Regions from separate parts of the Streptomyces sp. NBC_00247 genome, predicted to be linked through region 2. Evidence: predicted binding sites of a transcription regulator. Region 2 holds the regulator's gene; the other holds the start of a gene.
The links. The regulator HspR, encoded in region 2, represses chaperone genes until heat shock. The targets are predictions, from matches to a motif close to TTGAGNNNNNNNNNCTCAA.

Region 1: a site for HspR is predicted at 2,027-2,045, ahead of lon (endopeptidase La). Genes of this name have one in related genera too.

The regions. Positions count from the first base shown of each region.
Region 1 is NZ_CP108093.1:1,988,472-1,991,878, reverse strand. Features, by position in the region: gene OHT52_RS08070 (MerR family transcriptional regulator) at 239-574, opposite strand; gene OHT52_RS08065 (GNAT family N-acetyltransferase) at 1,105-1,635, shown strand; gene lon (endopeptidase La) at 2,068-3,407, shown strand, end outside.
Region 2 is NZ_CP108093.1:3,180,654-3,184,060, forward strand. Features, by position in the region: gene OHT52_RS13425 (hypothetical protein) at 1-136, opposite strand, end outside; gene OHT52_RS13430 (helix-turn-helix transcriptional regulator) at 235-1,215, shown strand; gene OHT52_RS13435 (heat shock protein transcriptional repressor HspR) at 1,372-1,818, opposite strand; gene dnaJ (molecular chaperone DnaJ) at 1,820-3,013, opposite strand; gene grpE (nucleotide exchange factor GrpE) at 3,188-3,407, opposite strand, start outside.

The sequences.
Region 1 (3,407 bases), 1.2 Mb from region 2:
ATCGCCGCGGTCGACGGCTCAGGGTTGTCCCGCAATTCCTGGCGGGTGCGCGACGACAGCTACGGCACCTCGCCGCGTTGTCGGAACGTCCCGCTGCATCCCGTACGCGGACGCCCCTCCGCCTTGCGATGCACCGCATCCGACGCCGCGCACCGATCCACCACGAATCGCGGGACAACCCTTCGGAAGGGCGCCGCGGCGCCCGGCGTCCGCGGTCGGCGGAGGACGGGCGGACGCCTCAGTTCCGCGGCGGCTTCGGTGACGCGGTGACGTCGCGGTATTCGGCGTTGATCCGCTGGGCTTCTTCGAGCTGGTCTTCGAGGATGACGATGCGACAGGCGGCCTCGACGGGGGTGCCTTGGTCGACGAGTTCCCGCGCCCGTGAGGCAACGCGCAACTGGTAGCGGGAGTAACGCCGGTGCCCGCCCTCGGAACGGAGGGGGGTGATGAGGCGGGCTTCGCCGATGGAGCGGAGGAAACCCTGGGTGGTGCCGAGCAGCGCGGCGGCCCGGCCCATGGTGAAGGCGGGGTAATCGTCGTCGTCAAGACGGCCGTTCGAGTCCTGTGCTGTCATGTGCGCCTCTCCGTGGAACGCGTGGAGGGGCCCTGGTGCCGTACGCGCCAGGGCTCCGAAGGAACTGCTGCACCATCGGCCGGCTCGGGTACGGCGCCGGCCCTCGACTGCCGGCAACGCGGCAACGGCCTCCACTACGCAGTCCGAGCCGTCGCCGCACTCCACGATCACGCCCGCACACCATGATCCACGAAGGCGCAGAACCCGGCCCCGCGTGCCCGCCCACCGACTTCTGCAGCACGCTTTGGTCCTGGCTCCGGGACTCCACCAACGCGCCGACCTGCGTACTGCCGTCCTGCGCGTACCGCTGCCCGGCGGTTCATCTCTGCCGGGCCCTGCGCTCTCTCTGAGCTACGAGAGAGAGCCTAGCCACACCGTCAATGTCTACAGTCATTGCTGTAGATTTCTTGGCTGTGTCCGTAGAGATATTCGTCCTGGGGTGTCGTGGGCAGATCCGACGGCCTGGACCGGAGGATCGCGACCGGTCCGCGGGCCTTGCTCGCTGCCGGACCCGGGTGTGGGGTGGGGGCATGACCGGACTCGGACCCATCACCTGGCCGCCTGCTCCGATCAGGACGGAGAGACTCGTACTCCGCGAGCCCGAGGGCCGGGACCGTGCGATGTTCGTCGAACTGCTGTCGTCGCCGGAGGTGCACACCTACCTCGGCGGTCCCCGCCCGCGCGACGAACTGGAACGTGAGCTCGCGGCGGTGCCCGAAGGGTGGCCCGGGAGTCTCGTCGTCGATCTCGACGGGGCGATGATCGGCCAGATCCTGCTCAGAAGAGCCGTGGAGCATCGTCGCCCGGCTGCCGTGGGAAAGGTCGATCTCGGCTACCTGTTCCTGCCGAGGGCGTGGGGGTCCGGATACGCCACCGAGGCGTGCGCGGCGGTGCTCGACTGGTTCGGCGACGCCCTTCCCGGCGAACCGGTGGTGCTCGCCACCCAGACCGCCAACACCGGCTCGATGCGCCTCGCGGCGAAGCTGGGGTTCGAAGAAGTGGAGCGGTTCCGCGCCTGGGGCGCCGAACAGTGGCTCGGCCTGCGACCGCCGGCGGGCTGACGTCAGGGTGCGCCGGTGCGGTACGGGCGCCCTCCGCCGGTTCGGCCGGACGTGCACGGCATGACCGAAGCCTTCGCGGGTGCGCGCACGGGGGTGCGGTGTGGGGGACTGGCGGACCGATGCGGCGTTCGCGATGTGCGCGGCGCTGGTGGACGGGGCGGACCTCGCGTCGTTCGCGGGGGCGCGTACGACGTGCGGGCGGTGTGGTGGCCGGCATCCGGCCCCGGGCCCCACGCGGGTTGCTCCTCGACGCCGTGCACGCACGACCCCGTCCCCGAGACCTTCGTCGGCCCATCCGTGATCTCCGTGCCACGTCGACCCTCACCGGACCACGACTCCCTGATCGCTCACAGCGAACATCCCTTGGGGAACATTCCCCGGCTCACAAGCATTGAGCGTGCATAGCTCAACTTGACTGCCGAAGGGAAGATCATGGCTACGGAGACCAAGGCGTCCACCCCGTTCGACCTGCCTGTGCTGCCGCTCGACGACGAAGTCGTGCTGCCGGGCATGGTGGTTCCTCTCGATCTTTCCGACAGCGAGGCCCGCGCCGCCGTGGAGGCCGCGCAGGCTGCCGCCGGTGAGGGCAGCAAGCCCGAGGTGCTCCTTGTTCCGCGCATCGACGGCAGATACACGGGGGCCGGTGTCCTCGGTACGGTCGAGCAGATCGGGCGGCTCTCCGACGGGGACCCCGGGGCCATCGTGCGGGCCCGTTCGCGGGTGCGGATCGGCGCCGGTACGAGCGGTCCGGGGCGGGCCCTCTGGGTGGAGGCGACCCGGATCGACGAGAACGTGCCCGACCCGCTGCCGGGCGCCGTCGCCGAGCTGGTCAAGGAGTACAAGGCGCTCGCCACCACCTGGCTGAAGAAGCGGGGGGCCTGGCAGGTCGTCGACCGGGTGCAGCAGATCGAGGGCGTCTCCGCGCTCGCCGACAACTCCGGTTACTCGCCTTTCCTGACCACCGCGCAGAAGGTGGAGCTGCTGGAGACCACGGACGCCGTCGCCCGGCTGAAGCTCGCCGTGCGGTGGCTCGGCGAGCACCTCGCCGAGCAGGACGTGGCCGAGTCCATCGCGAAGGACGTCCAGGAGGGCGTCGACAAGCAGCAGCGCGAGTTCCTGCTGCGGCGCCAGCTCGACGCCGTGCGCAAGGAACTGTCGGAGCTCAACGGCGACCCGGGTGACGAGTCCGACGACTACCGCACCCGGGTCGAGGCCGCCGACCTGCCCGAGCACGTCCGTGAGGCGGCGCTCAAGGAGGTCGAGAAGCTGGAGCGCTCCTCCGACCAGAGCCCCGAGGGGTCCTGGATCAGGACCTGGCTGGACACCGTGCTGGAGCTGCCCTGGAACGAGCGGACCGAGGACGCGTACGACATCCCGGGCGCGCAGGCGACCCTGGACGCCGAACACGCCGGGCTCAGGGACGTGAAGGAACGCATCACCGAGTACCTCGCGGTCCGCAAGCGCCGGGCCGACCGGGGCCTCGGCGTGGTCGGCGGGCGGCGCGGGGGCGCGGTGCTGGCTCTCGTCGGGCCTCCTGGAGTCGGAAAGACCTCGCTCGGGGAGTCCGTCGCGCACGCCATGGGGCGCAAGTTCGTCCGGGTCGCGCTCGGCGGCGTCCGGGACGAGGCGGAGATCCGGGGCCACCGGCGTACGTACGTCGGGGCGCTGCCGGGACGTATCGTCCGGGCGATCAAGGAGGCCGGCTCGATGAACCCGGTCGTGCTGCTCGACGAGATCGACAAGGTCGGCTCGGACTTCCGGGGCGACCCGGC
Region 2 (3,407 bases):
CAGCCGCCTCACTGTCCCAGCCGATGTCGCCCGCGCCCACCAGCCCGAAACCCAAGGCTGCGACGAACGAGGCGGCAAGCACCGAGCGAAGCATTCGCTTATCCATAATCGGCTTCGTCCTCACTTGTGGATTCATCTCCCCCGCTCCTAAGACGATGTCTCACGCGACCCTGTGAACACCACAGACTCGATGCATCATGTTCTTGCATGTTCAGGAACCTGGGGGGTGGAGAAATGATCACAAGAGACACGAAAACGACACATCCTCATGGGATCACCGAACTGTGTGAGGACGGCAAACGTCTCTACTCGGGCGCGCTCCGCTCCGGACGGATCGCGCGCGACGAGGTCGAACCGGCTCCGTGCCTGATGGAGTTCGCCCTGCTGCACGCCGACCCCGACGACCCGGACTGGCTGCGCCCCGTGCCGCCCTCCACCGCGCTCGCACAGCATGTGAATCCCCTGGAGCGCGAGATACAGGAACGCAGGCGCCACTCGGTGCGGCTCGCCCAGTCCTTCGAGCCTTTCATGGACATCAGCGCGCAGGGACCGCCGGCCACCCACGCCATCACCGTGCTGGAGGGCGTGAACCGGATCAACGGCGCCCTCGACGTCGCCACCGCGGAGTGCCGCACCGAGGTCCTCACCATCCAGCCCGGCGGCGGAAGGAACGAGGACCGGCTCGGAAAGGCCCTGGAGCGCGGCCTCTCCGTCGTCCACCGAGGCATCCGCATGCGGACGTTGTACCAGCACACGGTCCGCTACAGCCCCAGCACCCTGGCCTACGCGGAACGCATCGCCGACGCGAACGTCGAGATCAGGACGTCCGAGGAACTCATCGAGCGACTCATCGTCTTCGACCGCTCGGTCGCCTTCATCCCGGCCCAGGACGACCGCCAAGTCGCCCTGGAACTCCGCCATCCGGGGCTGGTCGCGTACCTGGCGTCGGTCTTCGAGAAGTTCTGGACCCGCGCCACCCCGCTGCTGGAGGAGATCCGGTACGAGCCCACGCCGGACGGGATCAGCGCCGTCCAGCGTTCCATCGCCCACCTCCTCGTCGAGGGACACGTGGACGACTCGATCGCCCGTCGGCTCGGGATGAACGTCCGGACCTGCCGGGCGCACATCGCGAAGCTCGCCGCCACGCTCGGCAGCAGCAGCCGCGCCCAACTCGGCTTCCTGATAGCCCAGTCGGGAATCCTCAGCGAGGACTGACACCCGGCGCGCCACCGGCGGGGCGGGCCCCCGCCCGACGCACCAGGGGCGGGCCGTCCCGGAACGCGCCGCCGCACACGGAAAGGGCCCGTCCACCGGCATCACCGGTGACGGGCCCACGGGCGGGACGGGCGGCACGCGCCCGTCCCCCCGCTCTCAGTCCTTCGGCCGCTTCGGCCGCCAGACGACCAGCGCGCTGGTCTGCTGCACGTCCTGGTACGGCACGAGGTCGCGTCGGTACGAGGCGTGCACCTGGGCCTCGGCCTGCCGCATGGCGACCGCCGCCCCGTCCACCGCGGCGGAGAGCTCGACGACGCGCTGCTGGAGCGCGGCGACCTGGTTCTCCAGCTCGATGATGCGCTTGATGCCGGCCAGGTTGATGCCCTCGTCCTGGGACAACTGCTGCACATTGCGCAGCAGTTCGATGTCACGGGCCGAGTAACGCCGTCCACGGCCGGCCGTGCGGTCCGGGGAGACCAGACCGAGGCGGTCGTACTGACGGAGCGTCTGCGGGTGCAGACCCGAGAGCTGGGCCGCGATCGAAATCACGTACACCGGGGTCTCATCGGTCAGTTCGTACGGGTTACGTCGGCGGCCGTCCATCTCAAGCTCCCTTCGCGGCCTGGAACAGGTCGGCCCGCGGGTCCTGGGCCGCGGTCGCCTTGCGGTAGGCCTCCAGCGCTTCTCTGGCTTCGTCGCCCAGCTCCGTGGGCACCGCGACCTCCACGGTGACGAGGAGGTCGCCCCGGGTGCCGTCCTTGCGCACGGCGCCCTTTCCACGGGCGCGCATCGTACGCCCGTTCGGGGTACCTGCGGGGACCTTGAGGGTGACCGGAGGGCCACCGAGGGTGGGCACCTTCACCTCGCCGCCGAGTGCCGCCTCCGGGAAGGTGACGGGCACCGTGACGGTGAGGTTGTCGCCCTTGCGGCCGAAGACCGGGTGCGCGTCCACGTGGACGGCGACGTAGAGGTCGCCGGCCGGACCGCCGCGCTCGCCCTGGCCGCCCTTGCCGCGCAGCCGGATGCGCTGCCCGTCGGAGACGCCCGCCGGGATGCGGACCTGCATGGTGCGGGCGGACTTGGCGCGTCCGCTCCCCTTGCAGACCTCGCAGGGGTTCTCGGCGATCAGTCCGCGGCCCTTGCAGTCCACGCACGGGTCGGTGAGCGAGAACCCGCCACCGCTGCCGCGCGAGACCTGCCCCGTACCGACACAGGTCGGGCAGACCCGCGGGGTGCCGTTCTTGTCGCCGGTGCCGGAGCACGCCTTGCAGGGCGCCTGGCTGGACATCCGCAGCGGGACCGTGGCCCCGTCGACGGCCTCGGTGAAGCTGAGCGTCACCTCGGTCTCGATGTCCTGGCCCCGGCGCGGCTGGACGCGGGTACCGGCGCCGCCACCGCGGTTGAAGAGCCCGCCGAACACGTCGCCGAGGCCTCCCCCGCCGCCGAATCCGCCGGCGCCCTGGCCTCCGGGGCCGCCCTGGGTACCTCCGAAGAGGTCCCCCAGGTCGAAACCTCCGGGGAAACCGCCTCCGGCACCGGGACCGGGCCGGAACCCGCCGTTGCCGAAGAGGGCGCGCGCCTCGTCGTACTCCTTGCGCCGCTTGGCGTCCCCGAGGACGTCGTTCGCCTCGGAGATCTCCTTGAAGCGCTCCTCGGCCTTGGCGTCACCCTTGTTGGCGTCCGGGTGGAACTCGCGGGCGAGCTTCCGGTACGCCTTCTTGATCTCGGCGTCGGTGGCGTCCTTCGGGACGCCGAGGACCTTGTAGTAGTCCTTCTCGACGAAGTCCTTCGTGCTCATCGACGTCCCTCCTTCCGGACGATCGGCCGTCGGCCTCTCGCGCGGGACATGTCCGGCTCACGGGGAGCACTGTCGCTCCCCGGGCCGCACCGGTCCCTGTGAAAGGCCCTGGCGGCCGGCCCTGGGGCCGGCCGCCCGGCCGGTCGGTGTGCGACCGAGTGGTCCGACGTGATGTCAGACCTCCTCAGGTCCACCGCTCTCCTCGTCGTCTGCCTGCTCTTCCTTGGCCGCCGCGGGCGTGGCGCCCGGCTGCGGCTCCGCGACGGCGACCCGCGCGGGGCGGATGGTGCGCTCGCCGAAGCGGTACCCCGGCTGCAGGATCGCCACGCAGGTCGTCTCCGTGACGTCCGGCGCGTAGCTGTGCATCAGGGCTTCGTGGATCGTCGGGTCGAAG